Linked DNA regions of Pararoseomonas sp. SCSIO 73927. The protein of the gene in region 1 interacts with the protein of each later gene in a pairwise test. Links are inferred from orthologs where the notes say so. Each region holds a gene or a part of one and is shown in the gene's direction. Other genes may lie near its edges. The genes, in order: rho and hfq.

Evidence for each region.
Region 2: the proteins of rho (region 1) and hfq interact in binary tests that used the Escherichia coli proteins (3 or more experiments, as listed by UniProt). The link is inferred for Pararoseomonas sp. SCSIO 73927 from one-to-one orthologs.

What each region holds. Positions count from the first base shown.
Region 1 is NZ_CP146232.1:1,710,914-1,726,304, reverse strand. What follows is about bases 9,831-12,619. They hold rho (transcription termination factor Rho), read left to right. Parts: upstream 9,831-10,477; coding sequence 10,478-11,761; downstream 11,762-12,619. Other genes in these bases: VQH23_RS08135 (GNAT family N-acetyltransferase), read left to right, coding at 12,324-12,619; VQH23_RS08140 (hypothetical protein), read right to left, coding at 11,878-12,123; VQH23_RS08150 (Calx-beta domain-containing protein), read right to left, coding at 9,831-10,004. Outside these bases: fluoride efflux transporter CrcB, read left to right, coding at 10-462; VQH23_RS08175 (hypothetical protein), read left to right, coding at 676-1,644; VQH23_RS08170 (DMT family transporter), read left to right, coding at 1,712-2,152; VQH23_RS08165 (hypothetical protein), read right to left, coding at 2,573-3,976; VQH23_RS08160 (DMT family protein), read right to left, coding at 4,204-4,551; VQH23_RS08155 (AmpG family muropeptide MFS transporter), read right to left, coding at 4,548-5,822; more of VQH23_RS08150, read right to left, coding at 6,156-9,830; more of VQH23_RS08135, read left to right, coding at 12,620-13,082; VQH23_RS08130 (helix-turn-helix transcriptional regulator), read right to left, coding at 13,222-14,019; VQH23_RS08125 (MFS transporter), read left to right, coding at 14,076-15,314. UniProt on the Escherichia coli protein: Facilitates transcription termination by a mechanism that involves Rho binding to the nascent RNA, activation of Rho's RNA-dependent ATPase activity, and release of the mRNA from the DNA template.
Region 2 is NZ_CP146232.1:4,554,456-4,569,939, reverse strand. Bases 10,794-13,675 are described here. They hold hfq (RNA chaperone Hfq), read left to right. Parts: upstream 10,794-12,000; coding sequence 12,001-12,351; downstream 12,352-13,675. Other genes in these bases: VQH23_RS21585 (inositol monophosphatase family protein), read left to right, coding at 13,663-13,675; hflX (GTPase HflX), read left to right, coding at 12,332-13,666; VQH23_RS21600 (HAD family hydrolase), read left to right, coding at 11,191-11,853; VQH23_RS21605 (D-amino-acid transaminase), read left to right, coding at 10,794-11,194. In the rest of the region: VQH23_RS21645 (DUF2171 domain-containing protein), read right to left, coding at 1-54; VQH23_RS21640 (acetoin utilization protein AcuC), read left to right, coding at 117-1,253; ispD (2-C-methyl-D-erythritol 4-phosphate cytidylyltransferase), read right to left, coding at 1,534-2,679; tRNA dihydrouridine synthase DusB, read left to right, coding at 2,824-3,933; VQH23_RS21625 (ATP-binding protein), read left to right, coding at 3,945-5,096; ntrC (nitrogen regulation protein NR(I)), read left to right, coding at 5,119-6,564; VQH23_RS21615 (PAS domain-containing sensor histidine kinase), read left to right, coding at 6,644-8,851; VQH23_RS21610 (sigma-54 dependent transcriptional regulator), read left to right, coding at 8,841-10,238; more of VQH23_RS21605, read left to right, coding at 10,319-10,793; more of VQH23_RS21585, read left to right, coding at 13,676-14,499; mazG (nucleoside triphosphate pyrophosphohydrolase), read right to left, coding at 14,511-15,302; VQH23_RS21575 (MBL fold metallo-hydrolase), read right to left, coding at 15,357-15,484. UniProt on the Escherichia coli protein: RNA chaperone that binds small regulatory RNA (sRNAs) and mRNAs to facilitate mRNA translational regulation in response to envelope stress, environmental stress and changes in metabolite concentrations.

The sequences.
Region 1 (15,391 bases):
AGGACTGGCATGCCCGGCTATCTCTGGATCGCCCTTGGCGGTGCCATCGGCAGCGTGGCGCGGGGCTGGTTCAGCACCGCCGCGGCGCGCTGGTGGGGGGCGGGGTTCCCCTGGGGCACGGTGGCCATCAACGTCGGCGGGTCGTTCCTGATCGGCCTCCTCGCGGCCCTCACCGCGCCGGGCGGGCGCTACGGGGGAAACGCCGACCTGCGCGCCTTCGTCATGGTGGGGCTCTGCGGCGGCTTCACCACCTTTTCCTCCTTCAGCCTGCAGACGCTGGAGCTGCTGAGGGAGGGGCGGGTCCTGGCGGCGCTGGGGAACGTCGCGGGCTCCGTGCTGCTCTGCCTGGCGGCGACGGCGGCGGGCTATGCGCTCGCGGCACCGCCCGTTCCCCCGCCGGGGATGGTGGTGATGGCGGGCGACTCGGACCTGCCCTCGTCCCGGCCGCCCACCAAGCGCTGAGGACCTCTTGCGGCACCGGGGCCTGCACGCGGCGCCTCGGCGGCCGCCCGGGCCAGGGTCGGCCCCTGGTGACAGGCTGGTCGAAGCCCGCATCCGCCTCTCCGCGCGCCCGCTCGGAACCGCAGCGAGGGGCGGGCCGGGCCCGGGGCGGAAATGGGCTCTCCCCCGCCCCTTGGCGATCCGGGCGCCCGCGCAAACAATGGTGGGATGACGATGGAACGACGGACCCGGGGCTGGACCCTGCACCGCGGCGGGCGCGGCACGCCGGCGGAGGTGCTGCGCAAGCTGACGCGCGCAATCATGGGCGTCTGCCTCTGGGACCCGGAGGAGGAGGGCATCTCCTGGGCGCTGGGCGACATGCGCTTCCTCACCGTCTCGGCGATGCTGCCGGGCATGGCGGAAGCGGCCTACGCCCAGGTCTTCTCCGCCCCCTTCGCCAGCAGCGCGGTGGAGGTGGCCTCCGGCCGCTTTGCCGCGCGCGGCGCCTTCTCCAAGCTCCCCGTCTCGGCCCGCAAGCGCGCCGCGGTGCTGAAGGATCTCGGCCTCACCTTGCCGCCCCATGGCCGGGAGGACTGGTCGCGCGACCTGCCCCCGCTGGACGAGGCCGGCTGCGCCTCCCTCGCCCGCACTGTGCTGGAAGCGCTGACGGGCGCCTTCGGCTGGACCCCGGAAATTCCCCTCCAGGCCTCCGTGATCCACGAGACGGCGCTGGGCGAGACGGAGGCCTTCATGGAGGGGCTGCGGCCCATCCACGTGGAGGGCCTGCTGCGCGAGGCCGGGCTGGAGATCGTGGAGGGCGAGCCGGAGGACGAGGATTCCGCCCCCGCCTTCCTGGTGCAGCACGGCGCCCCCCTGCCCTTCCAGGTGGAGCTGACCGACCCGGTGGAGGAGGAGGACCCGCCGGCGCTGGCCTGGCACTACGGCACCATCGTCTTCTCCCTCGCCATCAACGTGGAGGAAGGGGACGCCCTGGCCCTGGCACTGGCCCTGCACGCCCTGACCCGCTGGGCGCGGGTGGAGCTGCCGGAGGAAAAGCGCGTGGTCGTCTCCCGCCTCGACGGCGTGGAGGGCGTCACCCCCGAGGGCCTGCGCGCCATGCTGGACCGCTGGCTGGAGGAGCTGACCGCCGTTCGCAGCCGCCTGGAGCAGGGTCCGCAGGAGATGCGGGACGAGGAGGATTAGGACGCGGCCGGACGGAGCGGGGACACCGCCCGCGCGTTAAGCCGGGGCGGCATACCGGAGCGCTGGCATGGCCTACATCCTCGCGGCGATCGCGGGCGTCCTCAACATGCTGCAGTCCGGCAGCAACGCCACGCTGAACGAGAGGCTCGGGGCCGGCTCGGTCGTGCCCGCCCTCGTCGTCTACCTCGTCGGCATCCTCGGCGTCCTCGCCGCCGCCCCCTTCATCGGCAGGCCCGCGGACGGCCTGCTCCGCCACGCCGGCACCGTGCCCTGGTGGGGCTGGATCGGCGGGCTGCTCGGCGCCTTCTACGTCGTCGTCACCCTCACCCAGGCAAAGGCCATGGGCGCCGGCCCCTTCACGGCCGTGACGCTGACCGCGGCCATCGTCACCAGCCTCGTGCTGGACCATTTCGGCCTGCTGGGCTTCGAGGTGCACCCGGCCTCCGCCCTGCGCCTCCTCGGGGGGGCGCTGATGGTGGCGGGGGTGGTGCTCGTCGCCAGGTTCTGAACGGCCGGAGGTCCGGGCACCGATCGCCGCGGCCGCTCGACAAATCCTCGGGCCAGCGGCCGGACCGCAACCCCGGCCGCCTCACGCCGTCAGGCCTCCGCCCTGGTCTTTCGCTGGGCCTCCGTGGCCGGAGGGAGGAAGAAGGAATTCTTCCTCCCTCCGGACCTCCCGCCATCATCTTCTTCTTCGAACTGGTCTCGCTTCGCTGACGGTGCGTTTCGGGTCGATGACCCGAAACGACTGCAAGGGCAGAACTGACTGCCCTGGGTCAGAGACCCTTTCGATCGTCGCATCCGCGGCAGCCCTCTCGCGGGGTCCGGGGTGGCCGTTGCCACCCCGGTGGAGGGGGTTCCAAGGGGGAGGCAAAACCTTCCCCTGGGGCTGCCCGCCCCAGCAGGTCGGGACAGGGACACGCCGGTATCACACGAAGTAGCAGACGCGGTTCTTATCCTCGCCGAACGGCATCGGATCGCGGTTCAGGCGCAGCTCGAGGAAGGTGGTCGTGAAGGGCCAGAACAGGCGCGCCCTCGCGTCGCCGAACGTCTCGGGAAGGCTCACTTCCGCATCCCAGACCCCGTCCCGCGTCATCTTCACTCCATCGGGGGTGATCCTCTCGCTTCCCAGCCCGTGATAGCCCACCAGATCGGAGCCGGACGAGGCGATGACCCGCACCTTCAGCGGCGGGATATTCCCGTCGGGCCACAGGCCCCCGAGGTCCGTCAGATTCACATGGAAGCAGCGCAGGCTGGGATCTGCGCGGTAGGCGTGCACGTTCAGGTCGAAATCAACCCGCGTGCTCGTTCCGTCCGGCGCGGTCTCGAACAGCTCCATGTACCAGTCCGATATGGGATCGCGGCGCTCGTCCACCGCGCGCACCACGAACTGCTGCCATTGCGGGGCGGACCCCATCGTATCCTTCGTCGCCGCCTCCGCTTCCTGCTGCCATCCCGTAAAGCCGTCCTCGTCCTTCACGCGCAGGGCGGAGAGGACGAGGTTCAGGGCCGCTCCCTCCGGCGTGCTGAGGATGGTCGTGTGGTCCCGCCCCGCGATCAGCCAGACCGGCATGGGCAGCGTGCTGTCGGCAACGATCTCCGAGCTGTCGAACCGCTTCGCGTCATCCGGCCGGCGGGCCGCGCCGTCGCGCGCCAGGTCGATGGTGATCTTCTGGGTGTTCAGGGCGCAGCCGGCCCAGCGGACGGTGCCGTCCGTGCCGGGCTCGTTGACGAGGCCGCGCAGACCTCCATAGCTCTCGGTGCCGCAGAGAATGAACACCCAGGGCGAGTCCGGGCCCTTGCCGAAATAGGGTTTGCGGTCGGGGTTCTGGCCCAGCACGTCGATATGGGTCAGGTCCCAGGTGAAGCGGCTGCCGAGCTCAAGACCGTCGAGGATCAGGTCACCCGCCTCCATGAAGTCGGGCCCCGGTATCCTGTTGCCCTTGAACATGGCGCCGAGGAAGCCGCGCCCCTTGTGGGCGAGCGGCGACCCGAATGTGGCCGGGGCCAGGGCGATGAGACGCTTCAGGCGCCCACGGCGGCCCGGGTAGGTGCTGAGCCAGGAGCGCAGCACGAGCATGCCGGTCGAGTGGACGATCGCGTCGAAGGGCTTATCAGGGTGAATCCCGTGGCGGGTGCGCAGCGCCCGGTCGAAGCCCTCGGCGACGTCCTTGATCGTCACCTCGTTGGTGAGCGACTTGTACTCGCAGACATGCACCTCCTCCTCCTTGTAGCCCTCGCGGATGAGGGCCTGCTTCCAGGGCTTGAAGGAGGCTGCCTGGTCCGAGTAGCCGTGGATGAGTACGACCGGGTTGCGCTCTGCCATCGTCATCGGTCCCCCTGGCCTCGACCGGACGGGCATCTCTCGCCGGCCGACAGGCCCCGCGATGATAACAGCAGATCAGTGCGCAGTCGGAACCAAAAAGGCTGAGGCGGCGCCCGATGCCGAGGGCAGGCCAACCGCTCCCCCGATCGGCCGCGCGGAACCGGTTCGATCGGGCGGCCTTTCCCGGGCCGGCACATCCTGTCTGGTAAGGCGGCGGCGTGCTCGGGCGGTCCTTAGTCCACCTTCAGGAACAGGAACCCGACCGCCGCGATCAGGCAGCCCATGGCGGCGAGGTAGTTCCAGCGCAGCGGTTCCCCCAGCCCGGCCACCGAGAAGACCGCGAAGACGCCCAGCGTGATCACCTCCTGCATCACCTTCAGCTGCTGGCCGGTGAAGGTGCCGTAGCCGATGCGGTTGGCGGGCACGGCGAGGCAGTACTCGAAAAAGGCGATGCCCCAGGAGGCGAGGATGGCGAGCCAGAGGGGCCAGGCGGGGCGCTTGAGGTGCCCGTACCAGGCGAAGGTCATCAGCACGTTCGAGCCAATGAGGAGGAGGGGCGTCCAGATTGCGGCGGGTGTCATGCAAGGGGCTCCGCAGGGGATTCCACGCGGCGCGCCGGTTCCGCGGGCGGCAGGCGCCAGAGGAGGAAGAGCATGATCGCCATGGCGGGCAGGGCGGCGGCGGTGGTCATGAGGAAGAAGCCCGGCCAGCCCAGGGACTGCGCCAGCGTGCCGGAAAAGGCGCCGAGCGTGCGCAGCGGCACGGCGGCGAGCGAGGAGAGCAGCGCGTACTGCGTGGCGGTGAAGGCGCGGCTGGTGAGGCCGGAGAGGTAGGTGACGAAGGCGGCGTCGGCGAGGCCGTCCGTGAAGTTCTCGATCCCCACCTGGAGCCAGAGCATCGGCAGGCTGTGCCCGGCACCGGCGAGCGCGACGTACATGAGGTTGGAGAGCATCTGGCCGAGGCCGGTGAGGATCAGCGCGCGGGCGGTGCCGAGGCGGGCCACCACCCAGCCGCCGGCGAGCGCGCCGCCCAGGGTGGCGAAGAGGCCGAAGACGGTGCCCACCGCCGCCACCTCCTCCCGGCTGAAGCCGAGGGAGCGGTAGAAGGGCGTGGTCATGACCCCCGCCAGCGCCTCCCCGAGCTTGAAGAGGGCGATGAAGAGCAGGATGGCCAGCCAGTAGGGACGCCGCATGAAGTCCGCGAAGGGCTGCACGACGGAGGTGCTGAGGCGCCCGCCCCAGGAGAGGACGGGGGCGGGGCGCGCCGGCCCCTCACGCGAGGCGAGGGTGGCGGCCACGCCCACCAGCATCAGCGCCGCGGCGTAGGCGTAGGCCCCGCCCCAGCCGAGCGCGCCCACGAGCCAGAGCGTGCCGCCGCCGCTGGCCAGCAGCGCCAGCCGGTAGCCCCAGACGTAGCAGGCCAGGCCGTAGCCCTGCTCCTTCTCCTCCAGGATCTCGATGCGGTGGGCGTCCACCACGATGTCCTGGCTGGCGGAGAGGAAGGCGACGAATGCGGCGAGGGCGGCCGTGGTCAGCGGCGCGGCCGCCGGGTTGCTGAAACCGGTGGCGAGGATCGCGAGGATCAGGAGCGGCTGGATCAGCAGCAGCCAGCCGCGCCGCCGGCCGAGCCGCGCCAGGAGCGGCGGCGCCACCGCGTCCAGCGCCGGGGCCCAGAGGAACTTCAGCGAGTAGGCCAGCCCGATGAGCGCGGTGAGGCCAATATCGGTCAGGGAGAGCCCGCTCTCCGTGAACCACTGGCGCAGCACCTGGCCGGCCACCAGCGGCAGCGGGACGCCGGCGGAGAAGCCGAGGGCGAGGAGGACGAGGAAGCGGCGTTCGCGAAGCGGGTGCATCGGGCCGGACCGTGCCACGGGGGAGGGCCGCGGGGGAGGGCTTGGTTGGCGGTGCGGGCGGCCCCAGGGGGAGAGAGAGTTCTCTCCCCCGTTGGAGGCAGTGCCTCCAACCCCCTCACATCTTCTTCTAAGAAGCTGCCGCGGAGTGTTCGTGAGGCGGTGCGCCTGAGGCCAATGGCCTCAGGCGACTGCCAGCGCAGTCCCGGCAGCTAGGGACTCCAGAAGCACGCTCGGCCGTCGTATCCGCGGCAGCCCGATCGCGGGGTCCGGGGGGCCCGTTGGCCCCCCCCCGGCGGAGGGGTCCAGGGGAGGCGGCGCCTCCCCTGGCCACGGTCAGACCGCCCAGATGTCGGCCGAGCTGATCCCCGCATTGGCCTGGGCGAAGCCGACGACGATCCCGATCTCGCCGCCGGCGCCGTCGGCGTCGTAGACGATCCGGCCGGTGCCCGGGTCGTAGACCACCCGCTGCTCTGCCGTGGCCGCGACGCGCCCGATGCCGAACTGCTCGGCCGCGATCTCGCCGTCCACGGTGAAGGCGGTGAAGACCGAGCGGCTCAGCTCGATCCGGTCCACGCCCGCCTCGAAGTCGGTGATCGTGTTGCGCGTGGCGCCGCCATCCGCGGGGGCGTTGAAGCGGAAGCGGTCCGCGCCTTCCTCGCCCGTCAGCGTGTTGCGGCCCGTCCCGCCGATGAGCAGGTCGTCGCCCGCGCCGCCGAGCAGCGCGTCGCTCCCCGCGCCGCCGTTCAGCACGTTGCCCAGCTCGTTGCCGATGATGCGGTTGTTCAGCGCGTTGCCGAGGCCGGAGACGGCCGTGCCCATGAGGGTGAGGGCTTCCACCTCGGCCGTCAGCGCGTAGTCCGCATAGGCCAGGACACGGTCGGTGCCGTTGCCCGCCAGCTCGATCACCACGTCGCCGGCCTCGGTCACGGTGTAGATGTCGTTCCCGTTGCCGCCGGCCATGGTGTCGTTGCCGGCATCGCCGATCAGGCGGTCGTTGCCCTCGCCGCCGAGAAGCCGGTCGTCGCCCTCGCCGCCGAGGAGGACGTCGTCGCCCGAGCCGCCCTCCAGGCGGTCGTTCCCCGTCCCGGCCACGATCCGGTCGTTGCCGCCCAGGCCCTGGATGATGTCGTCGCCGTTGAGGTTCGTGGCGCGGCCGTAGAACTCCCGGAAGGCGCGGGCGTCGATGACGTCGTCGCCCCCCGTCGCGATGGCGGCGGAGCGGGCCACGACGAAGGAGACGACGGAGGGGTCGTGGTCCGAGATCTGGTCGGCGAACTCGGCGTTCATGTGCACCGCGTCGTACTCCATCCCCGCATTGGCGGCGGCGGAGAGCAGGATCTGGTCGAGGACCTGGGAGTTGCCCTCGAACACGTAGGTGTAGCGCTCGTTCTCCGGCAGGCTCTCAATCGTGGAGTAGAGGATCTGCGTGCCGGGGATGAGGGTGGGGGGCGTGTTCTCCGCCGCGCCGCCCTGCCAGGTGCCCGTCATCTCCAGCTCGCCCGTCAGGATCTTGGTGGCGGGGAAGAACTGGTACTCGTTGATGTCGCCGGTGACGACGACCTTCGGCACGGTGCCGAGCATGCTCTCGATGTAGTCGCGCACCGCCTCGGCCTGCGCCTCGCGGCGGTAGGCGGACTGGTTCTTGTCCTCGTTCGGCAGCGGCGTGTCCTGGTCCGTGCCGAAGAGGGCGTTGGAGCCGCCCTTGGAGTTGAAGTGGTTGTTGACGACGAGGAAGTTCTCGCCGCTCAGCACGCTCTCGAACACCACGGGCACGGACTTGCGGGTGCCGCCCTGGGTGGCGCCGTTGGCGTCCACGTAGGGCTCGAACTCCGGCGCGTCCACGCCGATGCGGTTCTCCGTCGGGTAGCTGTAGATCAGCTCCTGGTAGGCGGTGGTGGGATCGTCGGAGCCGGAGACGAGGGTAAGGTTGTTGATCCCGTCCAGCTCCGCCGTGCCGCCGGCGCGCACCGCGGTGGCGTCGAAGAGGTAGGCGGTCCGGATGTTGCCGCCCGGCGCCCCGCCGTCCTGGTTGTTCTCGGGCGGCGCGTCGATCGCGGCGTAGAGCTTGCCGGTCTGGTTGTAGATGGCCTGGATCAGCTCGCGCAGCGTCGCGGTGGCGTCCACCACGCCGTTGTCGGTGGCGCCGGTGCTGTCCTGCACCTCCTGGAGGGAGATGATCTCGGGCAGCTTCAGGTTGTCGCGGATCGCGGTGACGAGGCGGTCCAGCTTGTCCGGGGTGGCGTCCAGCACCGGCGTGCCGTCGCTGGGGGCCAGGTTCTCCACGTTGAAGCTCGCGATGCGGATGCGGTCCGCATGGGCCTCGATCGTGGTGACCTCCTTCTCCGTCAGCGTGTCCACGGGGGACTGCGCCTCGGTCACGTGCACCTCGAAGGCGCCGCGGTCGTAGCTCACGATGCCCGTGGCGTCACCGAATCCGGCCCCGGTGTTGTTCGTCCAGTTGAAGTCGTAGGCGCCGTCCTTGTTGTTATCCAGGTCGTTCTCGAGCTGGACGCGCTCCGGGTTGAAGTCGTAGCTGCCGGTCTGGCCCGGCTCATGGCTGACGAAGGGCGTCTCCTCCTTCGCGATCACGCCGCCATTCGGCGTCCGGTCGGGGTTGGAGGCGCCGTTGGTCACGCCCCAGCTCTCGGTGAAGGAGGAGGAGGGGGCGGTGGCCTGGAAATCCTCCAGCGTGACCGCCATGCCCTCCAGGCTCTCGTAGAAGTCGATCGAGTCGCGGACGACGTCGAAGGTGCCGGTCTCCGGGTCGTCGCCGAAGCTGCCCGTGGGCGCCACGCGCTCGCCGGGGGCGTTGCCGTTGCCGATCACCACCGGGGTGATGTTCACGGGCAGGCCGGTCTCGGGGTTCACCGCCACGGCGCCGGTCTTGAGCACGGTCGCGCCCGTCAGCTCGGTGAGGGAGAGGTTCCCGGCCTGGCCGGCGCGGGTGAACTCCGTCACGCGGGCCGTCACCTGCACCAGGTCACCCACCGCCACGTCCGCGTAGCTGCCGCCGGTGAAGACGAGGACGCCGTCGGAGGTGGCGTCGTTGCCGTCGCCCTCGGGGTCCTGGATGAAGAAGCCGCGCTCGCCGGTCGCCTTGCGGTAGATGCCGGTCACCACGCCCGTGGTGGTGACGGTCTGCCCGGCGAAGTCGGAGGTGTGGCCGGCGCCCTGGATGTCGAAAATCCGGGTGACCGCGACGTCGTCGTTCGTGATGGTGCCGGTGCCCGCGGCGTCGGTGACCTGCACCCCGCCGGTGGCGCCGGAGAGGTTGAGGGTGAGGGTCTCGTCACCCTCCACCGCCGTGTCGCCCGCGACGGCGACGGTGACCGTGCGGGTCAGCCCGTCGCCCACGCCGAAGGAGAGGGTGCCGGCGGCGGCGGTGAAGTCCGCGTCCGCGGTCGCAGTGCCGGCCGCCGTCGCGTAGTTCACCGTGAAGGCGCTGTCCGCGTTGCTGCGGGTGACGGTGAAGACGAGGTTCTGCGTGCCGTCGTTCCCCTCGACCACCGTCGCGTCGGAGACGGTGAGGGTGGTGGTGCCGGCCTCGAGCGGGGAGGAGGTGACGGCGATGTCGTCGATGCCGACCCACTCGTCACTGCCGCCGGCGTTGGTGGTGATGATCCGCACCTCGACCTGGCCCTGGTTCGCCGCGTCGGGCGGCAGGGTGACGGAGACGTCCGTGGTCTGGGTTGCCAGGCTCGGGCCGGAGGTCGCGTCGGCGACGTAGCCGTTCGGCAGGTTCGTCCAGGCGCCGGTCCCGCCCACGCGGTACTGCACGGCCAGCTGCTGCACGGCGTTGTCGATGGTGCCGTCGATGTCGCGCGCTGTGAAGGCGAGCCGCACGTCCTGCACGCCCGTGGTGTCGAGGTAGATCACGAGGTTCGGGGCGTCGGCGGTGCCGGAGCCCTGCAGGGCGACGGTCGGGTTCGCGATCTCGAACTCGGCGATGCCGCCGTTGTTGATGCTCGTGTTCGTCTGGTTGGCGATCACGTTCGCCGGGCTCGCGGTGCCGGCCGTGAGCGTCCGCGGATCCGCGCCGGTGGCACCCGTCAGATCGTCGCCACGGTAGCCGACGATGGAGGGCACGCCGGACCAGTCATCGGCGGCGGAGATCAGCCCGGCGGCGGACCAGTTCTGGGTAAGGCTGCCCTGATTGCGCAGGGACCAGTAATTGGTGCTCATGATCGCTCCCCGTAGCCCGCCGTGCCGGGCCGCCATTCGCCCGGGCAAGGCCGGGGCTGGGGGTGCTTAGGGGCGGTCTGTGACACCCCGATGAAGGCTCCATGTCGGGACGTGGTATTCTGGTAACCGGTACTGAAGGTGTGAACGGATCGCGGGCAAGGCGCAGCGGCACGCCGGGAAACGGCGCTGGTTCTTGATTTTGCGAGGTTTTGCGCCATCTACGGGATTGACGCCGCATCGGCAGGGTGCTTAGGCTTCCGGCCGGTGCAGAGCCGCAGGTCGCCCTCGTGGCGCCCCTCGGCCATCACCCTGCCCCTGCCCGGCAGCGCCCCTGCCAAGACCAGGGGCCAGGATCAGGGCACCGTCCCCGGAACCCCGCCGCCCGGCGGAGGCGCGTCCCGCGTCGATCCAGGTTCCGCGCACCCCTCCCCCATCGGCCCGCCGAACCCGGTCGGGCGATCGAGATCACCCGAATGCACCTATCCGAACTGAAGGCCAAGAGCCCCGGCGACCTCCTCGCCTTCGCGGAGGAGACCGGCGTCGAGAACGCCTCCTCGCTCCGCAAGCAGGACATGCTCTTCGCCATCCTCAAGCAGCTCGCCGACAACGACCAGGCGATCTACGGGGACGGCACGCTGGAGATCCTCTCCGACGGTTTCGGCTACCTGCGGAACCCGCAGTCCAACTTCCTTCCCGGCCCGGACGACATCTACGTCTCCCCCGCCCAGGTGCGCCGCTTCGCGTTGCGCACGGGCGATACGGTGGAAGGCCAGATCCGCGCGCCGAAGGACGGTGAGCGCTACTTCGCCCTGTTGAAGGTCAACTCCGTCAATTTCGAGCCGCCCGAGGCCGTGCGGCACCGCGTGAACTTCGACAACCTCACGCCCCTCTACCCCACTCGCCGCCTGCGGATGGAGAACCCCGAGGTGGAGGCGCAGCCCGCCGATAAGAAGGGGCCGCTGAAGGACAACACCCACCGGGTGATCGACCTCGTCTCCCCCATCGGCATGGGGCAGCGCGCGCTGATCGTGGCGCCCCCGCGCACGGGCAAGACGGTGATGCTGCAGAACATCGCCAAGTCCATCTCCGCCAACAACCCCGACGTCTTCCTCATGGTGCTGCTCATCGACGAGCGGCCGGAGGAGGTGACGGACATGGCGCGCACGGTCCGCGGCGAGGTGGTGGCCTCCACCTTCGACGAGCCGGCGACGCGCCACGTGCAGGTGACGGAGATGGTGCTGGAGAAGGCCAAGCGCCTGGTGGAGCACAAGCGCGACGTGGTGGTGCTGCTGGACTCCATCACCCGCCTCGGCCGCGCCTACAACTCCGTCGTGCCCTCCTCGGGCAAGGTGCTGACGGGCGGTGTGGACGCGAACGCGCTGCAGCGCCCGAAGCGCTTCTTCGGCGCCGCGCGCAACATCGAGGAGGGCGGGTCCCTCACGATCATCGCGACGGCCCTGATCGACACGGGCAGCCGCATGGACGAGGTGATCTTCGAGGAGTTCAAGGGCACCGGCAACTCGGAGATCGTGCTGGACCGCAAGCTCTCCGACAAGCGCGTCTTCCCCGCGATCGACATCACCAAGTCCGGCACCCGCAAGGAGGAGGTCCTGGTGGACCGCGCCGAGCTGTCGAAGATGTGGGTCCTGCGCCGAATCCTGAACCCGATGGGCACGCAGGACGCGATGGAGTTCCTGCTGGACAAGCTGAAGTACAGCAAGACGAACCAGGACTTCTTCGACGCGATGAACACCTGACCTGCCCAGGGGCTGGCCCCGGAAATGGCGAAGGGCCTGCCCCGGTCTCCCGGGGCAGGCCCTTCCTTTTTCAGACCCCAGGTATCAACCCGGGGATCGAGGCACGGGGCCGCGGATCAGTTGCTGCCGCCGCCCTGCTGGGACGGGGGCTGCGTGCCCTGGTTGCCGGCCTGCGGGTTCGGCGGGCCGCCGGCGGAGCCGAGCGGGGCGGCGGGGGAGGCGGACATGCCGGGCACGCCCGCGCCCTGGTCGCGGGTCACGCCGCCCGGGGCGTTCGGGGTGGGGGCCGTGGACACCTGCGCGAAGGCCGGCGCGGCGATCAGGCCGGCGGCGATGGCGAGCGCGAAAGCGGTGGTCTTCATCACTGTCTCTCCTGGTCTGTATGGTCTGCCGTGGACCAACGCGCCCTTCATGAGTCGGTTTCGTCCGGCGGACCTGCCGCCCCTGTCATCCGGCTCCGGATGTATGATCCCCGTTGTTCCGCTCCGGTCATTTGTCCCCGGTGCATTTGGCACGCCGCCGCCGCGGGTTCATCCTGGTGGCCTGGACAGGGGTCGGGGGCATGATGGATCGCGCGGCAGGGCTGGACGGGGCGGATGCCCCGCTGCTGGAACGGGCGGCGCTGAACGCCGTGCCGGCGCCGCGCGTGGCCTGGGACGGCTCCTTCGTGCTGCGCGCCTTCCACGGCGGCACCGGGCGGGCGAACGCCGCCTCCTCCCTGGACCTCGCCGATGATCCGGAGCTGCCGGCCCGCATCGCCCGGGCCGAGGCGCACTACGCCCGCCTCGGCCTGCCCTGCCGCTTCCGCTCCACGCCGCTGGACCCGCCCGGGTTGGCCACCCTGCTCCTCGACCGCGGCTATCGCGAGGCCGAGGGCGCGCTCGTCATGACCGGGCGCGTGCCGCCAGCGGACGACCCGGCGGCGCATCTGTGCGAGGGGCCGGACGCCGAGTGGCTCTCCGTCCTCGCCACCGCCGAGTACCAGGACGAAACCCGCCGGGCGGAGAAGAGGGAGGCGGTGGCGCTGATGGCCCGCCCCGCCGCCTGGCTTGTGCTGCGGGTGGACGGGATGGCGGCGGCCTGTGGCCACGCCGTGGCGGATGGCCGGCTCTGCGGCCTGTTCGATCTGGCGGTGCGGCCGGAGTTCCAGCGCCAGGGGCTGGGGCGCCGCCTGCTCGGCGCCCTTGCCGGCTGGGGCGCGCGGCAGGGCGCCGGCCTGTGCTGGCTGCAGGTCGCCCCCGGCAACGCCGCCGCGCGCCGGGTCTATGCGGCGTCCGGCTTCGCGGAGGTCTACGGCTACCGCTACTTCCTGCGCGACTAGCGGCGCATCCCCGGGCACGGGGCCCTCCCCGGTCAACATCGCCCGGGCTGCTGCGGATCAGGAGGCAGGGGTCGCGCCCGGGGCGGTGCCCATCGGCGCGGGCCATGGCGCACACACCCGGGGGCCCGCCGGAACCACCTCACCCGCCCCGCATCCCCTGCACCCCGGCCGGCGTCATCCCGAAGGCCGCGCGAAAGGCCGCCCCGAAGGCAGGGGCGGAGGCGTAGCCCACGGCCGCGCCCGCCCTGGCCGGCGGCACGCCCTGCGCCAGCAGGGCCGCCGCCTCCGCCAGGCGCAACGCCTGCCGCCACGCACCGAAGGACAGTCCCGTCTCCGCCCGGAACAGGCGGGAGAGGCTGCGCGGGGAGGCGCCGACATGCGCCGCCCACTCCTCCAGGGACCAGGGAATGGCGGGATCCTCCCGCAGGGCCGCCGCCATCCGGGCCAGGCGCGGCTCGCGCGGCTCCGGCACGCCGAAGGGCAGGCTGGGGGCGCGGCGGATCTCATCCAGGATCAGGGCGGCGAGGTGGCCGCCGCGACCGCGCTCGTCCCATTCCAGCGGCTCATCGCAGGCCGCCAGGATCAGTTCCCGCAGCAGGGGTGAGGCGGCGAGGACGGCCACGCCCTCCGGCCCCGCCCGCGCGGCGTCCGCGCGCAGGAACAGGGCCCGCATGGCGACCGCGCCGACGATGGCGACGGAGTGCGGCTCCCCCGCCGGCACCCAGAGGGCGCGGCCGGCCGGCACCACGAAGCTCGCCGCGTCCGTGGTGATCCGCATCACCCCGCGCAGGGCGTAGAGGAGCTGCACCCGCGCGTGCCGGTGCCGCCCGGTGACCTGGCCGTCCTCGTAGTCCCGCAGGAAGGCCGCCATGGGCCGGTCCACCGCGTCCTGCGGCAGATCCAGGTTCGGAATGACAGTTTGGCCGGCTCGCGACATCTTATGGCCCAACGTCTTGGCCCGGCCAGGATAGGTTAGGGGTGAGGAGAACGCCAATGCCAACCGACCCCGCCACTCGGCAGATCTGGTTCATCAACGCCGCGCACTTCGTCTGCCACTACATGCTGCTCATCCTCGCCACGGCCGTGCTGGGCATGGTGGCCGCCAACGGCGCGGTCTTCGGCACGGAGTACGGGCCGGTGCTGGCGCTGGGCACGGGCATGTTCGTCCTCTACGGCATCGGCGCCCTGCCCATGGGCTGGCTGGCCGAGAAGGTCGGGCGCCACGCGCTGATGGCGGCCTTCTTCCTCGGCGTCGGCGGATCGCTGCTGCTGGCTGGTTTCGTCTCTGGCCCCTGGGGTCTCGCCGCCGCGCTCGGGCTGGCCGGGCTGTTCAACGCCATCTACCACCCGATCGGCACGGCCATGCTGGTGGAGGCGGCGGGCGACCGCGTGGGCCGCGCCATGGGCAACAACGGCGTGTTCGGCAACCTCGGCGTCGCCTCCGCCCCCGTGGTCACCGCGCTGCTGGTCACCCAGGCCGGCTGGCGCTGGGCCTTCCTCGTCCCCGCCACCGCCGCCCTCGTCCTCGGCCTAATGTGGCTGCGCGAGCCGCCCTACGACGCCCGCCAGCATATCAAGAACGCCCGCCCCTTCCCGCAGATCCCGCCCGCGGTCGTGCGGCAGGCCGTGATTTCCCTCATGCTCATGGCCGTCGCCTCCGGCTTCGTCTTCAACGCCTTCACCCTGTTGATCCCGAAGCTGATGCAGGAGCGGATGGCGGACAGCCCGTCCCTCCTGCCCCTCGTCGGGGCGCTGGCCTTCACCGCCACGCTCTTCGGCGGCCTCACTCAGTTCACCGTCGGCCGGATGATCGACCGCACCACACTCAAGCGCGTCTTCCTGCCCCTCGCCCTCGCGCTGGTGCCGGCCCTCCTCGCCCTCTCCTTCCTGCGGGGCTGGGCCGTGCTCCCCGTGGCCGCCATTGCCGCCGCCGCGGTCTTCGGGCAGGTGACGGTGAACGAGACGATGACCGCCCGTTACGTCGCCCCTGCCCTGCGCGCGAAGCTCTACTCCCTGCGCTTCTTCGTCGGCTTCCTGGGCGCTGCTGCGGCGTCGCCGGCCATCGGCTACCTCCACGACGCCTTCGGCAATCTCGGCCTCACGCTCATGGTGCTCTCCGCCTTTGCCTGCATCACCCTTGCCTGCGCCCTGCTCTTTCCGGACCGGCCGGAGGAGCTGAACCCGGCCCTCTGGACCGGCAGCGCCGCCACGCCGGCCGTGGCGGCGGAGTAGGCGTCCTTTCGGCGCCTGTGGCCTCCAGGGGCGCTGCCCCTGGAACCCCGCCGGGGTGGCAACGGCCACCCCGGACC
Region 2 (15,484 bases), 2.8 Mb from region 1 along the record:
GCCGCCGCAGTCCACCACCGGCATGTGCTCCCGGATCAGCGTCGTATCGACCATGGGGGCGTCCTCTTCCTTCCCGTGCCGGCGGATAACGGCGGCACCTGGCCGGGGATGCGCCGGTGAGCGGCGGGCGGCAGCCTCTCCTCATCGGGTCGGAGATTTATCGCGGGTCCACCTATGGCCCGAAACACCCGCTGGCCATCCAGCGCGTGCCCGCCACGCTGGACCTGATCCGCGCCCTCGGCTGGCTGGACCCGCAACGCTACCTGGACAGCCCTCGCGCCACCCCGGCCCAGTTGGAGCGTTTCCACACGGCGGAGTACGTCGCGGCCCTTCAGCGGGCTGAGGTGGAGGGCTCGGTACCGGCGGAGGTGCGGGAGCGTCATCACCTCGGCGCGCACGGCAATCCGATCTACCGCGAGGTCTTCCGCCGCCCCGCCACGGGCGCCGGGGGCGCCATCCTGGCCGCGCGGCTCACCTTCAACGGCGGTGTCGTCCACGTTCCCGGCGCCGGCACGCACCACGCCATGCCGGACCGGGCCTCGGGCTTCTGCTACATCAACGATCCCGTGCTCGGCCTGCTCGAGTGGCTGGATCTCGGCCTGGCGAACATCCTCTACGTCGACATCGACGCCCATCACGGCGACGGGGTGGAACACGCCTTCCGCGACGATCCCCGGGTGTTCACCCTGTCCGTCCACGAGGCTGGGCGCTGGCCCTTCACCGGGCGGCTGGAGGACCGGGCGGGCGGCCACGCCCGCAACATCCCGGTGCCGCAGGGCTTCAACGACACGGAGATGGCGCATGTGCTGCGCCACGCCATCCTCCCGGTTTTTCGCCGTCTCCGGCCGCAGGCGGTGATGCTCCAGTGTGGCGCGGACGCGCTGGAGGAGGACCCTCTGGCCCGGCTCTCCCTCTCCAACAACAGCCACCTTGCCGTGGTCCGCGCCGTAATGGCGGAGGCGCCGCGCCTGATCGTGACCGGCGGGGGCGGCTACAACCCCTGGACCGTGGCGCGGTGCTGGGCGGCCGTCTGGGGCGCGCTCAACGGTTATCCCATGCCGGACCGGCTGCCCCCTGCGGCGGAAGCGGTCCTGAGGGCACTGAGATGGGACCGCGCCGCCGGGCGAAATCCCCCGGAGCACTGGTTCACCACCATCGCCGACGCCCCGCGCCCCGGCCCGCTCCGCGACGAGGTGGTGCGCGCCTGCGCGGCGGTGCTGGAGGATCTGCCACTAACCGAGACTGCCGGGTGAGACCCCGACGAACACGCGCGACTCACCTCCGATCGTCTCAGCCATCGCCGCCGAGGTGCGGCGGGCCGCCTGCGTCAATATCCTGCCCGGCCACGAGCGCACCACCGATGGGCGGGCCGGATCGAGGAGGCAGGGGAGGGCGCCCTCATCTCGGAGGCCACCCACCTCCGCTTGAAGGCGTTGCGGGCGCGCAGCCGCGCCTGTCACGCCGATTGAACGCCCTGCATTGTCGCCCTCCCGGTCGCGGAGGGCGATGCCGACGACCTCGCCCGGCCAAGGTCTAGGACGGGATCAGGATGCTGACGGCCGCCTGCGCCGCGATCCCCTCCTCCCGCCCGGGGAAGCCCAGCCGTTCCGTCGTGGTCGCCTTCACCGAGATCCGGTCCTCCGGCACGCCCAGCAGCTCCGCAACCCTGGCGATCATCGCCGGCGCGTGAGGCGTGATCTTCGGCCGCTCGCAGATCAGGGTCACGTCCGCGTTCGCCAGCACCCCGCCCCGCGCCGCGATCCGCCCGGCGGCGTGGATCAGGAACCTCGTGCTATCCGCGTCCTTCCACTGCATCTGGCTCGGCGGGAAGTGCCGGCCGATATCGCCCTCGGCCAACGCGCCGTAGATCGCGTCGCAGAGCGCGTGCAGCCCCACATCGGCATCCGAGTGCCCGTCCAGCCCCATGGTGTGCGGCACCTCGACCCCGCAGAGGAAGAGCCTGCGCCCCTCCACGAGCCGGTGGACGTCGAAGCCGGTGCCCACGCGCGGCAGGAAGCGCGGCAGCATCGCCGCCTCCACTCGCTCGACGTCGCCGGGATAGGTGATCTTCACATTGTCCTCCGATCCGGGAACGAGGCGCACGGCGCGGCCCGCCGCTTCCAGCAGGGATGCGTCGTCGGTGGCCCCCTCCGCCGCCGCGCGGTGCAGGTCAAGAAGAAGGGGGAAGCGGAAGCCCTGCGGCGTCTGCGCCCGGTGCAGCCCCTCGCGCGGCACGGTGCGGGAAATAACGCCGCCCTCGCCCAGCTTCAGCGTATCGGCCACGGGCTGGGCGGGGATGGCGCCCTCCGCGTCCGCCAGCGCCGCCACGATCGCGGCGACGGTTCCCGCCGGCACCACCGGCCGGGCGGCGTCGTGCACCAGCACCAGTTCCGGCGGCTCGGCCGCCAGCGCCTCCAGCCCCGCCCGCACGCTCGCCTGCCGCGTGGCGCCGCCCGCCACGGCGGGGCGGGCGGGCAGCCCCGCCAGGATCCGGTCCACGCGCCCGCGCTCGGCCTCGGCGCAGACGGGCTGGAGCATGTCCACCAGGCCGTCCCGCAGCAGCGCCTCCGCTGCGTGGCGCAGCACGGGCCTGCCGAGCAGCGGCAGGAACTGCTTGGAATCCGGCGTTCCCAGCCGCTCACCCCGACCGGCCGCCATCAGCAACGCCGCCACCCGCATCCCGCAAACCCCTGCCATAGGCGGCGGAACCTAATGCGGCGCGGCCCGGGGGGAAATCGCCCGCAGCCTGAATCCTGCATCGCAGCATGGACACCACGCGATGGTGCTTGACCGGCCACCTGCCCGGTTGATAGGCAGATGCCCATGCCGACAACATCACGCATCGGAGAGGTTGCCCAACCGAGCGGCAGCCCGCGGCTGCGGCCGATCGTCCTTGGGGACATCCGGATCGAGCGCCCCGTGATCCTCGCCCCCATGTCGGGCGTGACCGACCTGCCGTTCCGCCAGCTCTCCCGCCGCCACGGCACGCCGATGGTGGTGAGCGAGATGATCGCCAGCCAGGCCATGGTGCGGGAGAACCGCCAGACCCTGAAGATGGCGGAGGTGGACGGCTTCGGCGGTCCCGCCAGCGTCCAGCTTGCCGGCTGCGAGCCGGAGGTGATGGCCGAGGCCGCGCGCCTCGCCGTGGACCACGGTGCCGCGCTGGTGGACATCAACTTCGGCTGCCCCGTGAAGAAGGTGGCGATCGGCCAGCAGGCCGGCAGCGCCCTGATGCGGGACGAGATCAAGGCGGCCCGCATCCTGGAGGCGACGGTGAAGGCCGTCTCCGTTCCCGTCACGCTGAAGATGCGGATGGGCTGGGACCATAGCAGCCTCAACGCCCCCAACCTCGCCCGCATCGCGCAGGAGTGCGGTATCCGGATGGTCACGGTCCACGGCCGCACCCGCCAGATGCTCTACACCGGCACGGCGGACTGGGCTTTCGTCGCCAAGGTGAAGGCCGCCGTCGCGATCCCCGTGATCGTCAACGGCGACATCCTCGGCCCGCAGGACGCCGAGGAGGCACTGCGACAGTCCGGCGCGGACGGCGTGATGATCGGCCGCGGCGCCTATGGCCGCCCCTGGCTGGCGGGCATGGTGGCGGAGTACCTCGCCACCGGCATGGCGCCCGAGGCCCCCTCGCTGGAGGCCCAGTACGCCATGCTGATGGAGCACTACGCCGCCATGCTCCATCACCACGGCACCGATCCCGGCCTGCGCCTCGCCCGCAAGCACATCGCCTGGTACTCGCGCGGCCTGCCCGGCAGCGCCGAGTTCCGTGTGCGCATCAACGGCGCCGACACCGTGGAGGCCGCGCTTGCGGCCATCGAATCCTTCTACCGCCCGCTGATCGAGGCCGGGGTCGAGGGCGTGCGGGAAGGGTTCCGCGACGCCGGCCGGGAGGCCGGAGACGACGCCGCGCTGGCGGCCTGAGGAGGCGCGGAGTGCCGGATAGCCTGAACCCGATCGCCGCACTCGACCTGCCCGGCACCGCGCAGCTCCTGTCCGCCCTGCCGGTTCCGGTGGTGCTGCTGGACGAGCGGGAGCGCTTTCGTTTCGCCAACCCGGCCGCCGAGACCTTCCTGGGCCTCTCCTCTGCAAGCCTCGCCCAGATGCACCTGACGGACCTGCTGCCGGAGGATTCACGCCTGCCGGCCCTGGTTCGACAGGTCCGCGCCGCCGATGCCCCGATCTCCGACCACGACCTCGTCCTCCACTCCCCCCGCATCCACCGGGAAGGGGTAGCCGCCCATGGCGCGCCGCTGCCGGAGATGCCCGGCGCGGTCGTTCTGACCCTGCAGGACGGCTCCACCGCCCAAAAGCTGGACCGCCAGATGAATTTCCGCGGCGCCGCCCGGGGCGCCAGCGCCATGGCCGCCATGCTGGCGCATGAGGTGAAGAACCCGCTCTCCGGCATCCGCGGCGCCGCCCAGCTGCTGGAACAGGCGGCCTCCGAGGAGGACCGGGAGCTCTGCGTCCTCATCCAGGACGAGGCGGACCGCATCCGCGACCTGGTGGAGCGGATGGACATGTTCTCCGAGCGCCCGCTGGAGCGGGAGGCGGTGAACATCCACGAGGTGCTGGACCATGTCCGCCGGATCGCCGGCACCGGCTTCGCCGCCCATCTCCGCATCCAGCAGGAGTACGATCCCTCCCTGCCGCCCGTCTGGGGCAACCGGGATCAGCTCGTGCAGGTGCTGCTGAACCTCGTGAAGAACGCGGCCGAGGCGGTGGACCCGCGGGAAGGCGAGATCGTCCTGACCACCGCCTACCGCCACGGCGTCCGCCTCGCCATCCCCGGCTCGCGGGAGCGGGTGCACCTGCCGTTGGAGGTGACGGTACGGGACAACGGGCCGGGCATCGACGACGAGGTCCGCGCCAGTCTCTTCGACGCCTTCATCACCACCAAGCGCGGCGGGCAGGGGCTCGGCCTCGCCCTGGTCGCAAAGCTGGTGGCGGACCATGGCGGGCTGATCGAGTGCGAGAGCCGCCCCGGCCGCACCGTCTTCCGCCTCTCCCTCGCCAAGCCGCCCGCCAACGCCCCCCAGGGCCAGAAGCCGTCGCAAGGCCGCGCGCGGGTCCGCCAGACCGCCTGAACCTCCTCTTCCCAGAAGAAGAATGACCGAACGCACCATCCTCATCGCGGACGATGACCGCGCCATCCGCACCGTCCTCGCCCAGGCCCTCGGCCGGGCGGGCTACAACGTGCGCGCGACCTCCTCTGCCGCCACGCTGTGGCGCTGGGTGGAGGACGGGGAGGGCGACCTCGTCATTACCGACGTGGTGATGCCGGACGAGAACGGGCTGGACCTGGTGCCGCGCATCCGCCGCGTGCGCCCGGAGCTGCGCGTGGTGGTCATGAGCGCGCAATCCACCTTCGCCACCGCGCTGAAGGCCGCCCAGCGCGGCGCCTTCGACTACCTGCCCAAGCCCTTCGACCTGAAGGACCTGATCTCCCTCGTCCAGCGCGCCCTGGCCGCCCCGGCCGCCGTGCCGGAGGGCGAGGAGGAGGGGACGGAGGAGGAGCGCCTTCCCCTCGTCGGCCGCTCCGCCGCGATGCAGGAAATCTACCGCACCGTCGCCCGGCTCACGACGACCGACCTGACGGTGATGATCACCGGTGAGAGCGGCACGGGGAAGGAGCTCGTCGCCCGCGCCCTGCACGACTACTCCCGCCGCCGCTCCGGGAGCTTCGTGGCCGTGAACATGGCCGCCATCCCGCGCGACCTGATCGAGGCGGAGCTGTTCGGGCATGAGCGCGGCGCCTTCACCGGCGCCATGGCGCGCGGCGTCGGCCGCTTCGAGCAGGCCGCCGGCGGCACCCTGTTCCTCGACGAGATCGGCGACATGCCGCCCGAGGCCCAGACCCGCCTGCTGCGCGTGCTGCAGGAGGGCGAGTTCACCACCGTCGGCGGCCGCTCCCCCATCAAGGCGAACGTGCGGATCGTCGCCGCCACCCACCGGGACCTTCGGCAGGCCATCCGCGCCGGCGTATTCCGCGAGGACCTGTTCTACCGCCTGAACGTGGTGCCCATTCGGCTGCCACCCCTCCGCGAGCGCGCCGAGGACATCCCGCTGCTCGCCCGCCACTTCCTCGACCGCGCCAAGGCCGCCGGCCTGCCCGCCAAGTCGCTGGACAACGACGCGGTGGAGCGACTGAAGGCGCATCCCTGGCCCGGCAACGCGCGGGAGCTGGAGAACCTGATGCGGCGCCTCGCCGCCCTCTACCCGCAGGAGGTGATCGGCGAGGACGCGGTGGCGGCCGAGCTCTCCGAGGCCGAGCCCGCCCCCGGTACCCCCGCCGCGACGGCCGCGCCCGAGACGCTGGAGCAGGCGGTGGAGCGCCACCTCGCCACCTTCATGAGCGCCCACCGCGACGGCATGCCCGTGCGCGACCTGTATGAGCGCGTTCTGGCGGAGGTGGAGCGCCCGCTGCTCCGCCTGGCACTCGCCAATACCCGCGGTAACCAGATCAAGGCCGCCGCCATGCTCGGCCTGAACCGCAACACGCTGCGCAAGAAGATCCGGGAGCTGGAGCTGCCGGTGGTGCGCGGCCTCTCGTGACGCCGCGCGCGTGAGGGGGGATCCGCGCCGGCCCAGGGGCGTCACCCGCCGCTTGGCGGACCGGCTGCTGGGCCGGGTGATGACGCTCGCCCTTGCCCTCGGGGCGCTCGCGGTCGGCATCGCTTCCTTCGCAGTCCTGGCCGGCGGCAGCCCCTTCGGCGAGGTGACGCCGGGGCAGACTGCCGGCCTCGTCCTGGTCAACGCCGCCTTCGTGCTGCTGCTCGCGGCCAGCCTTGCCGGCCGCCTCGTCCGCGTCTGGGCGGAGCGCAGGCGCGGCAGCGCGGGATCGCGCCTGCACGTCCGCCTCGTCCTCCTCCTCGGCGGGGTCGCTGTCGTGCCGGCCATGCTGGTGGCCGTCTTCGCCACGGTGTTCTTCCAGCTCGGCATCCAGGCCTGGTTCTCCGACAAGGTCCGGGACACGCTGGAGGCCAGCCTCGTCGCCTCCCGCGCCTACCTGGACGAGAACCGCAACACGATCCGCGCCGACGCGCTGTCGATGGCGGCGGACCTGAACCGCGCCGCGCCGATGCTGCCGGACAACACGCTGGGATTCAGCCAGGTGTTGGCCACCCACACCGCGCTGCGCGGCCTTACCGAGGCCTCAGTCTTCGAGCCGGTGCTGGGGCGCGTCATCGCCAATGCCGGGCTCGGCACCACCCTGGTGGTGGAGCCGCCGCCGGCCTGGGCCATGGAGATCGCCCGCCAGGGCGACGTCGCCGTCCTCCAAGCGGAGGGGGAGGAGGGGCGCGTGCGCGGCCTCATCGCGCTCGATATCGAGCCGGGGCTGATGCTCATCATCGGCCGCCCGCTCGACCCCTCCATCATCGAGCACATGCAGCGCACCGAGCTGGCCTTCCAGGAGTACAACCAGCTCGACCAGAACCGGTCCGGCCTGCAGATCACCTTCGTGATGATCTTCGCCATCGCGACGCTGCTGGTGCTGTTGGCCGCGGTGCTGATCGGCCTCGTCATGGCGAACCAGATTGCCCGGCCCATCTCCCGCCTCATCAACGCCGCCGAGCGGGTGAGGGGGGGCGACCTCTCCGTGCGGGTGGAGGAGGGGCGTCCGGACGACGAGGTCGGCTCGCTCTCCCGCGCCTTCAACCGCATGACGAACCAGCTCGCGGCCCAGCGGAGCGAGCTGCTGGAGGCCTATCGCCAGCTGGACGACCGCCGCCGCTTCACGGAGAGCGTGCTGGCCGGCGTCTCGGCCGGCGTGATCGGGCTGGACGCCGCCGGCCGCATCAACCTGCCGAACCGCCCGGCGAGCGAGCTGCTGGGCCAGGACCTCGAGGCCGCGATCGGCCAGCCGCTCTCGGAGGTGGCACCGGACTTCCGCGGCATCCTCGCCGCCGCCGCCGCGATGCCGGAGAAGCCGCGGACGGAGGAGATCCCGATCATGGGCCCCTCCGGCCGCCGTACCCTTCTGGCGCGGATCGGGGCGGAGTTCGACGCGGGCGGACTCTCCGGCTACGTGCTGACCTTCGACGACATCACCGCCCTCCTCTCGGCCCAGCGCATGGCGGCCTGGGCCGACGTGGCGCGGCGCATCGCCCACGAGATCAAGAACCCGCTCACCCCCATCCAGCTCTCGGCGGAGCGGCTGAAGCGCCGCTACCTGAAGCAGATCACCGACGACCCCGACACCTTCCGCGCGTGCACGGACACCATCGTGCGGCAGGTCGGCGACATCGGCCGCATGGTGGACGAGTTCTCCGCCTTCGCCCGCATGCCGCAGCCCGTTATTCGCCCGGAGAACCCCGCCCAGCTGGTGCGGGAGGCGCTGGTGCTGCAGCGGGACGCCCATCCCGGCATCGCGTACGAGTTCCGCGCAGCGGAAGGGCCCGTCTCGGTCCGCTGCGACCGCCGCCTGATCAACCAGGCGCTGACCAACCTTCTCCAGAACGCCGCGGACGCGATCGCCATGCGACCGGAGGGGGAGGCGGGCGGCCGGGTGACGGTGGAGATGGTCCCGGTCCCCGGCTGGCTTCACGTCTCCGTGGAGGACAACGGCATCGGGCTGCCGGGGGACGGGGAGCGGGACCGGCTCACGGAACCGTATGTGACCCACAAGGCCAAGGGCACCGGCCTTGGGCTTGCCATCGTGAAGAAGATCATGGAGGACCATGGCGGCGGGCTGGCGCTCGCGGACGGGACGGATGGGGGAGCCCGGGCCACCCTGACCCTGCCCCTGGACGAGGCGCCCCCGAAGGACACCGCGGAGCCGGACGGATTGCCCCAGGGTATGCAGGAACAGGGAACGGAGATGCTGCGCCATGGCGCATGACATCCTGATCGTGGACGACGAGCCGGACATCCGTGCCCTGATCGACGGCGTTCTGGCCGACGAGGGCTACGAGGTGCGGCAGGCGGCCAACAGCGATCAGGCGCTGACCGCCTTCCGGCAGAAGCGCCCGAGCATGGTCATCCTCGACATCTGGTTGCAGAATTCCCGGCTGGACGGCCTCGGCATCCTCGAGGCGCTGCACCGCGAGGAGCCGCGCGTGCCGGTGGTGATGATCTCCGGCCACGGCACCATCGAGACGGCGGTCCAGGCCATCCAGCAGGGCGCCTACGACTTCATCGAGAAGCCCTTCAAGTCGGACCGGCTGCTGCTCATCGTCGCCCGCGCGCTGGAGGCGGCGCGCCTCAAGCGCGAGAACAGCGAGCTGAAGCTCCGCAGCGGCTCGGAGACCGAGCTGGTCGGCACCTCCTCCCTCGTCACGGGCATCCGGGGCGCGATCGAGAAGGTGGCGCCCACTGGCTCGCGGGTGCTCATCACCGGTCCTGCCGGCTCCGGCAAGGAAGTGGCGGCGCGGATGATCCACGCCCGCTCCCGCCGCGCCGACGAGCCTTTCGTCGCGCTGAACTGCGCCACCCTGAACCCCGCCCGCTTCGAGGAGGAGCTGTTCGGGGTAGAGGGCGGTGCCGACCCGACCACCCAGCCCCGCCGCCAGGGCGTGCTGGAGCGCGCCCATGGCGGCACGCTGCTGCTGGACGAGGTGGCGGACATGCCCCTGGAGACCCAGGGCAAGATCGTCCGCGCCCTGCAGGAGCAAGGGTTCGAGCGGATCGGCGGCGCGACGCGGGTGAAGGTGGACGTGCGGGTGACCGCCACGACCAACCGCGACCTCTCGGCGGAGATCGCGGCGGGCAAGTTCCGCGAGGACCTCTACTACCGCCTCGCCGTCGTCCCCATCCGCATGCCCTCCCTTCGGGAGCGGCGGGAGGACGTGCCGGCCCTGGCGCGCCACTTCATGGCGAAGTCGGCTGACAACTCCGGCGTGCCCCCGCGCGAGATCAGCGAGGACGCGATGGCGGCGATGCAGGCCTATGACTGGCCGGGCAACGTGCGCCAGCTGCGGAATCTCGTGGACTGGCTCCTCATCATGGCCCCGGGCGGCCCCGCCGACCCGATCCGGCCGGAGATGCTGCCCCCCGAGGTCGGTTCCTCCGCCCCCGCCATGCTGAAGCTGGACCGTTCCAGCGAGATCATGACCCTGCCGCTCCGGGACGCGCGCGAGCTCTTCGAGCGGCAGTACCTGGAGGCCCAGCTCCTCCGCTTCGGCGGGAACATCAGCCGCACGGCCAACTTCGTGGGCATGGAGCGCTCGGCCCTGCACCGGAAGCTGAAGTTTCTGGGCGTGCAGGCGGAGGACCGGGCGAACGCCTGATCCCCGCCCCGCGGCTCTGGCCAGGGCTCCGCGCCGGGAGTAGGGCTGGGGGCTCTTCTCTCCGGCTCGAAGGGTTGTCCGTGTCCCGCATCGCCTACGTGAACGGGCGCTACGTCGCCCAGCGCGACGCCTGCGTGAACATCGAGGACCGCGGCTACCAGCTCGGCGACGGCATCTACGAGGTGGTGCAGATCCACGCCGGCCGCTTCCTCGACGAGGAGCTGCACCTGGCCCGGCTCGAGCGCTCCCTCCGCGAAATCCGCATCGACATGCCCATGCCGCTGGCGACGCTGAGGCTGGTGCTGCGCGAGGTGGTCCGGCGCAACCGCATCACAGCGGACGGGCTCGTCTATATGCAGGTCGGCCGGGGAGTCGCCCGGCGCGATCACGCCTTCCCGAAGGTTGCGCCCCCCGTCAGCCTCGTCGTCACGGCCCGCCGCGCCCCCGCCTATCCCGAGACCATCGAGGGCTGGAACACCGCCGCCATCACCCACCCCGACCACCGCTGGGCCCGGCGCGACATCAAGAGCATCAACCTCCTGGCCAACGTCCTCGCGCGCCAGGCCGCGAGGGAGGCCGGGGCAGGGGAGGCGATCCTCTTCGACCCCGCCACGCGCGTGGTGACCGAGGGCGCCGCGACGAGCTTCTGGGCCGTGGACGAGGCGGGGGTGCTCCGCATCCCGCCACTCGGCCACGCCATCCTCCCGGGCTGCACCCGCGCGGCCCTGCTGGCGGAGATGGCGGAGCACGGGCTGCGGGCCGAGGAGCGCCCCGTCTCTCTGGAGGAGCTGTCGCGGGCGCAGGAGGCCTTCATCACCTCCGCCGGCTCCTTCGTGAAGCCCGTCCTTTCCATCGACGGCAGGCCCGTCGGTGACGGCACCCCCGGCCCGGTCACCCGCCGCCTCTTCGACATCTTCGCCCGCCACGCGAAGGGCGCGCCGCGCAACGCCGCATGACCCGTCCCTCCGCGATCATCTGGGACTGGGACAACACCCTGGCCGATGGCTGGCCCGCCATCCGCGCCGGCCTCAACGCCGCCTTCCGCGACGCCGGCCTGCCGGAATGGACCCTTGAGGAGGTGAAGGAGCGCGTCCGGAAATCCCTGCGCGACAGCTTTCCCGGCATCTTCGGCGACCGCTGGGAGCACGCGCGGGACATCTTCTACGCCGCCGTCCGGGCCACCCACCTGGAGGTGCTGCGCCCCATGCCTGGCGCCGAGGCAGCGCTGCGCGGGGCCGCGCGGATCGCGCCCATGGCGGTCCTCTCCAACAAGGGCGGCTCCCTGCTTCGGGCGGAGGCGGACCATCTCGGCTGGACGCCGCTGTTCTGTGCCCTCGTCGGCGCGGGCGACTGCGCGGCGGACAAGCCTGACCCGATCCCCATGCGCGTCGCCTGCGCCGCCTGCGGCGTCACGCCCGGCGCCTCGGTCTGGTACGTCGGCGACAACGCCCTGGACATGGACGCCGCCCGCCGCGCCGGCCTCCTTCCCGTGCTGCTCGGCGACGCGGCGCATGATGGCGGCCCCGCCGCGGCGGCCCCCGCGTTGCACTTCCTCACCGCCGCGCAGATGACGGATGCGCTATCCGCGCTGGACAAGGCGGCCGCCGCCGGGTGAGTCTGCCTGTCCCGACAGGGGCGAGGATGCGCGCCCCAGCGGGGCGGGGCGGCCACGGGCCGGCCCGCGAAGAAAAGCCGCATCCGTGCCGCCACGGCCCCTCGATGGAGGGGGCCAGGCGACCTTAAAGAAGAAGGACATCAGCCAATGGCTGCCGAGAAGTCCCAGAACGTGCAGGACGTGTTCCTGAACCATGTTCGCAAGAGCAAGACCCCCGTCACCGTCTTCCTGGTGAACGGCGTGAAGCTGCAGGGCATCATCACCTGGTTCGACAACTTCTCGGTGCTGCTGCGCCGTGACGGGCACACCCAGCTCGTCTACAAGCACGCGATCAGCACCGTGATGCCGGGCGCCCCGATCATGCTGTTCGACGCGGCCTCTGCCGGCGCGGGCGCCGGTCCCGCTGCCCCGCAGCCCACCCAGGGCGGTGCCCCGGTCCGGGAGACCACCATGACCCTCACGCCGCGCGAGCCGAGCCCTGTCGGAAGCCACGACTAACCGGGCGGCGGGGCCGACCCCCGCCGCCGTCATTCTTCCCTGGGAGCGCCCCCCGAGCCTTGTGGAGCGGGGGATCACCGATGGCCGCGGCGCCACCCGCGCCGCCGATGCGCGGCTCGGGGAGGCGGTCGGGCTGGCCGCCTCCATCGGCGTCGCCATCGTCCACACCGCGATCTTCCCGCTCCGCGCCCGCCGCCCCAGCACCCTGCTGGGCGAGGGCCAGGTGGAGACCGCCCGCGCCGCCATGGCGGAGCAGGGGGTGCAGGTCGCCGTGGTGGACGCAGCCCTCAGCCCTGTCCAGCAGCGCAACCTGGAGCGCGCCTGGGGCTGCAAGGTCATCGACCGCACCGGCCTGATCCTGGAGATCTTCGGGGAGCGCGCGCGCACGAAGGAGGGCTCGCTGCAGGTCGAGCTCGCCCACCTCTCCTACCAGCGCACCCGCCTCGTCCGCTCCTGGACCCACCTGGAGCGCCAGCGCGGCGGCTTCGGCTTCCTTGGCGGCCCCGGTGAGTCGCAGATCGAGATCGACCGCCGCCTCATCGACGAGCGCCTGGTGAAGCTGAAGAAGGAGCTGGAACAGGTGCGCCGCACCCGCGGCCTGCACCGCAAGGCCCGCACCAAGGTGCCGTTCCCCGTCGTGGCGCTGGTCGGTTACACCAATGCCGGCAAGTCCACCCTGTTCAATGCCCTGACCGGCGCCGGCGTCTACGCCCAGGACCAGCTCTTTGCCACGCTGGACCCGACCATGCGGGCCATCCGCCTGACCTCCGGCCGCACCGTCATCCTCTCCGACACGGTGGGCTTTATCTCGGAACTGCCGACCCAGCTGGTGGAGGCCTTCCGCGCCACGCTGGAGGAGGTGGCGGCCGCCGACATCATCCTCCACGTCCGCGACGTGGCCCACCCCGACAGCGCCGCGCAGCGCGCCGATGTCCTGGAGGTCCTGAACGACCTCGCCTCCGGCCCCGATGCCGCGCTGGACGAGGCCTGGGAAGGCCGGGTGATCGAGGTCCTGAACAAGACCGACCTGCTGGAGGAGCCGCCCCCGCCGCTGCCCGGAGCCGTCGCGGTCTCCGCCCTGACCGGCGAGGGGCTGGAGACGCTCCGCCTGGGGCTGGACGAGTGCCTGGCGGCCGGCATGGTGATGGAGCACCTCACCCTCGCGCCGGAGGACGGCGCGGGCCTCGCCTGGCTCTACCAGCACGGTGAGGTGGTGGAGCGGAACGACGCCGAGGACGGCATCCACCTCTCCGTCCGCCTCTCCCCGGCGAACCGCGCCCGCTTCGCGGGAATGGAAGGGCACGGCGTGGAATGACCCGCTTCGACGCCGCCGCCCTGGCAGAGGTGGACGCGGTCCTGCGCGCCGCCTCCCGGGCCGAGATCCTGCCCCGCTACCGGCGTCTCGCCGCCTCCGACATCCGCACCAAGTCCGGCCCGCTGGACATGGTGACGGACGCGGATGAGGGCGCGGAACGCGTGATCACGGCCGCGCTGGAGAAGCGCTTCCCCGGCTGCCTCGTGGTAGGGGAGGAAGCCTGCGCTGCCGATCCCGCCCTGTCGTCCCGCCTGGCCGACGCGCCGCTCGCCTTCGTGGTGGACCCGGTGGACGGCACCGCGAACTTCGCCGCCGGCATGGCGATCTTCGGCTGCATGGCCGCTGCCTTCGTTGAGGGCCGCGTGGTCGCCGCCTGGATCCACGATCCCGTCGGCGCGGACACGCTGATCGCGGCGGAAGGCGAGGGGGCCTGGATCACCGGCGAGGACGGACGCCGCGGCCCCGCGCTGCGCGTGGCGCCCCCGGTGCCGGTAGGTCTCATGACCGGCTGCATTTCCTACGGCTATCTGCAGGAGCCGCAGAAGAGCCACGTCGCCTCCCGCCTGCCCCGACTCGCCAAGACCTGGCAGCTCGGCTGCGCCGCCCACGAGTACCGGCTGCTGGCGAGCGCCCACATCCATGTCTCGCTCTACAACCGGCTCATGCCCTGGGACCACGCGCCGGGCTGGCTCATCCACCGGGAGACAGGGGGCTACGCCGCCCATTTCGACGGCACGCCCTATCTTCCCGCCACGGACCGCGCCGGCGGCCTGATCTGTGCGCCGGACCGCGCGAGCTGGGAGGAGGCGAGGGCGGCCCTGCTGGGAGACTAGCAGCTGGCCGACTAGCCGCCCCGCTCCGCCCGCTTCGCCGCGGCCCAGAGCGCCTCCATCTCCTCCAGGGAAGCGTCGGCCGGTCCGCGCCCCTCCTTCGCCAACCCGGCCTCCACTGCCCCGAAGCGCCGCTCAAATTTCGCGTTCGCGCCGCGCAGGCAGGTCTCGGGGTCCAGGTCCAGCTTCCGCGCCAGATTGGCCAGGACGAAGAGGAGGTCGCCCACCTCATCCGCCAGCCGGGCCGGATCGGCGCCCGGCAGCTCCGCCCGGAGCTCGCCGGCCTCTTCCTCCAGCTTGTCCAGCACCGCCCCGGGCTCGGGCCAGTCAAATCCGACCCGGGCCGCGCGGCGAGTCAGCTTCAGCGCGCGGGTGAGGGAAGGGAGGTTCACCGCCACCCCGGCCAGCGTCCCCGTCTCCGCCCGCGCCGCCCGCTCGGCCGCCTTCTGCACCTCCCAGGCCTCGGTCTGCGCGGCCGCGTCCCGCGCCGCCGCTTCGCCGAACACATGAGGATGGCGCCGTATCATCTTGTCGCTGATCGATTTTGCCACGTCGGCGAAGGCAAAGCGGCCTTCCTCTTCGGCCATCTGCGCATGGTAGACAACCTGGAACAAGAGATCGCCCAACTCGTCTTTCAGCGCCGCCCGGTCACCGCGCCCGATCGCCTCCGCGACCTCGTAGCCTTCCTCCACCGTGTAGGGAGCAATGGACTGGAAGTCCTGCTCTCGGTCCCAGGCGCAGCCATCGGGCGCCCGCAGTCGCGCCATGATGGCGAGAAGGCGGTCGAGTTCCGCCGCCGCACTCACGCCGCCGAACCCGACAGGTGCGTAATGTAGATTATGTAAAAATTAGGAGCCATGTCACGTCACCTCCAGCATCATCCCGTCGTAGCCCGCCTCGACCCCGGCCGGCAGGTTTTGCCGCATCCAGGCCCAGTCCAGGTCCGGCCCCATGTGGGTCAGCACCGTCCGCTCCGCCCCGATCCGGC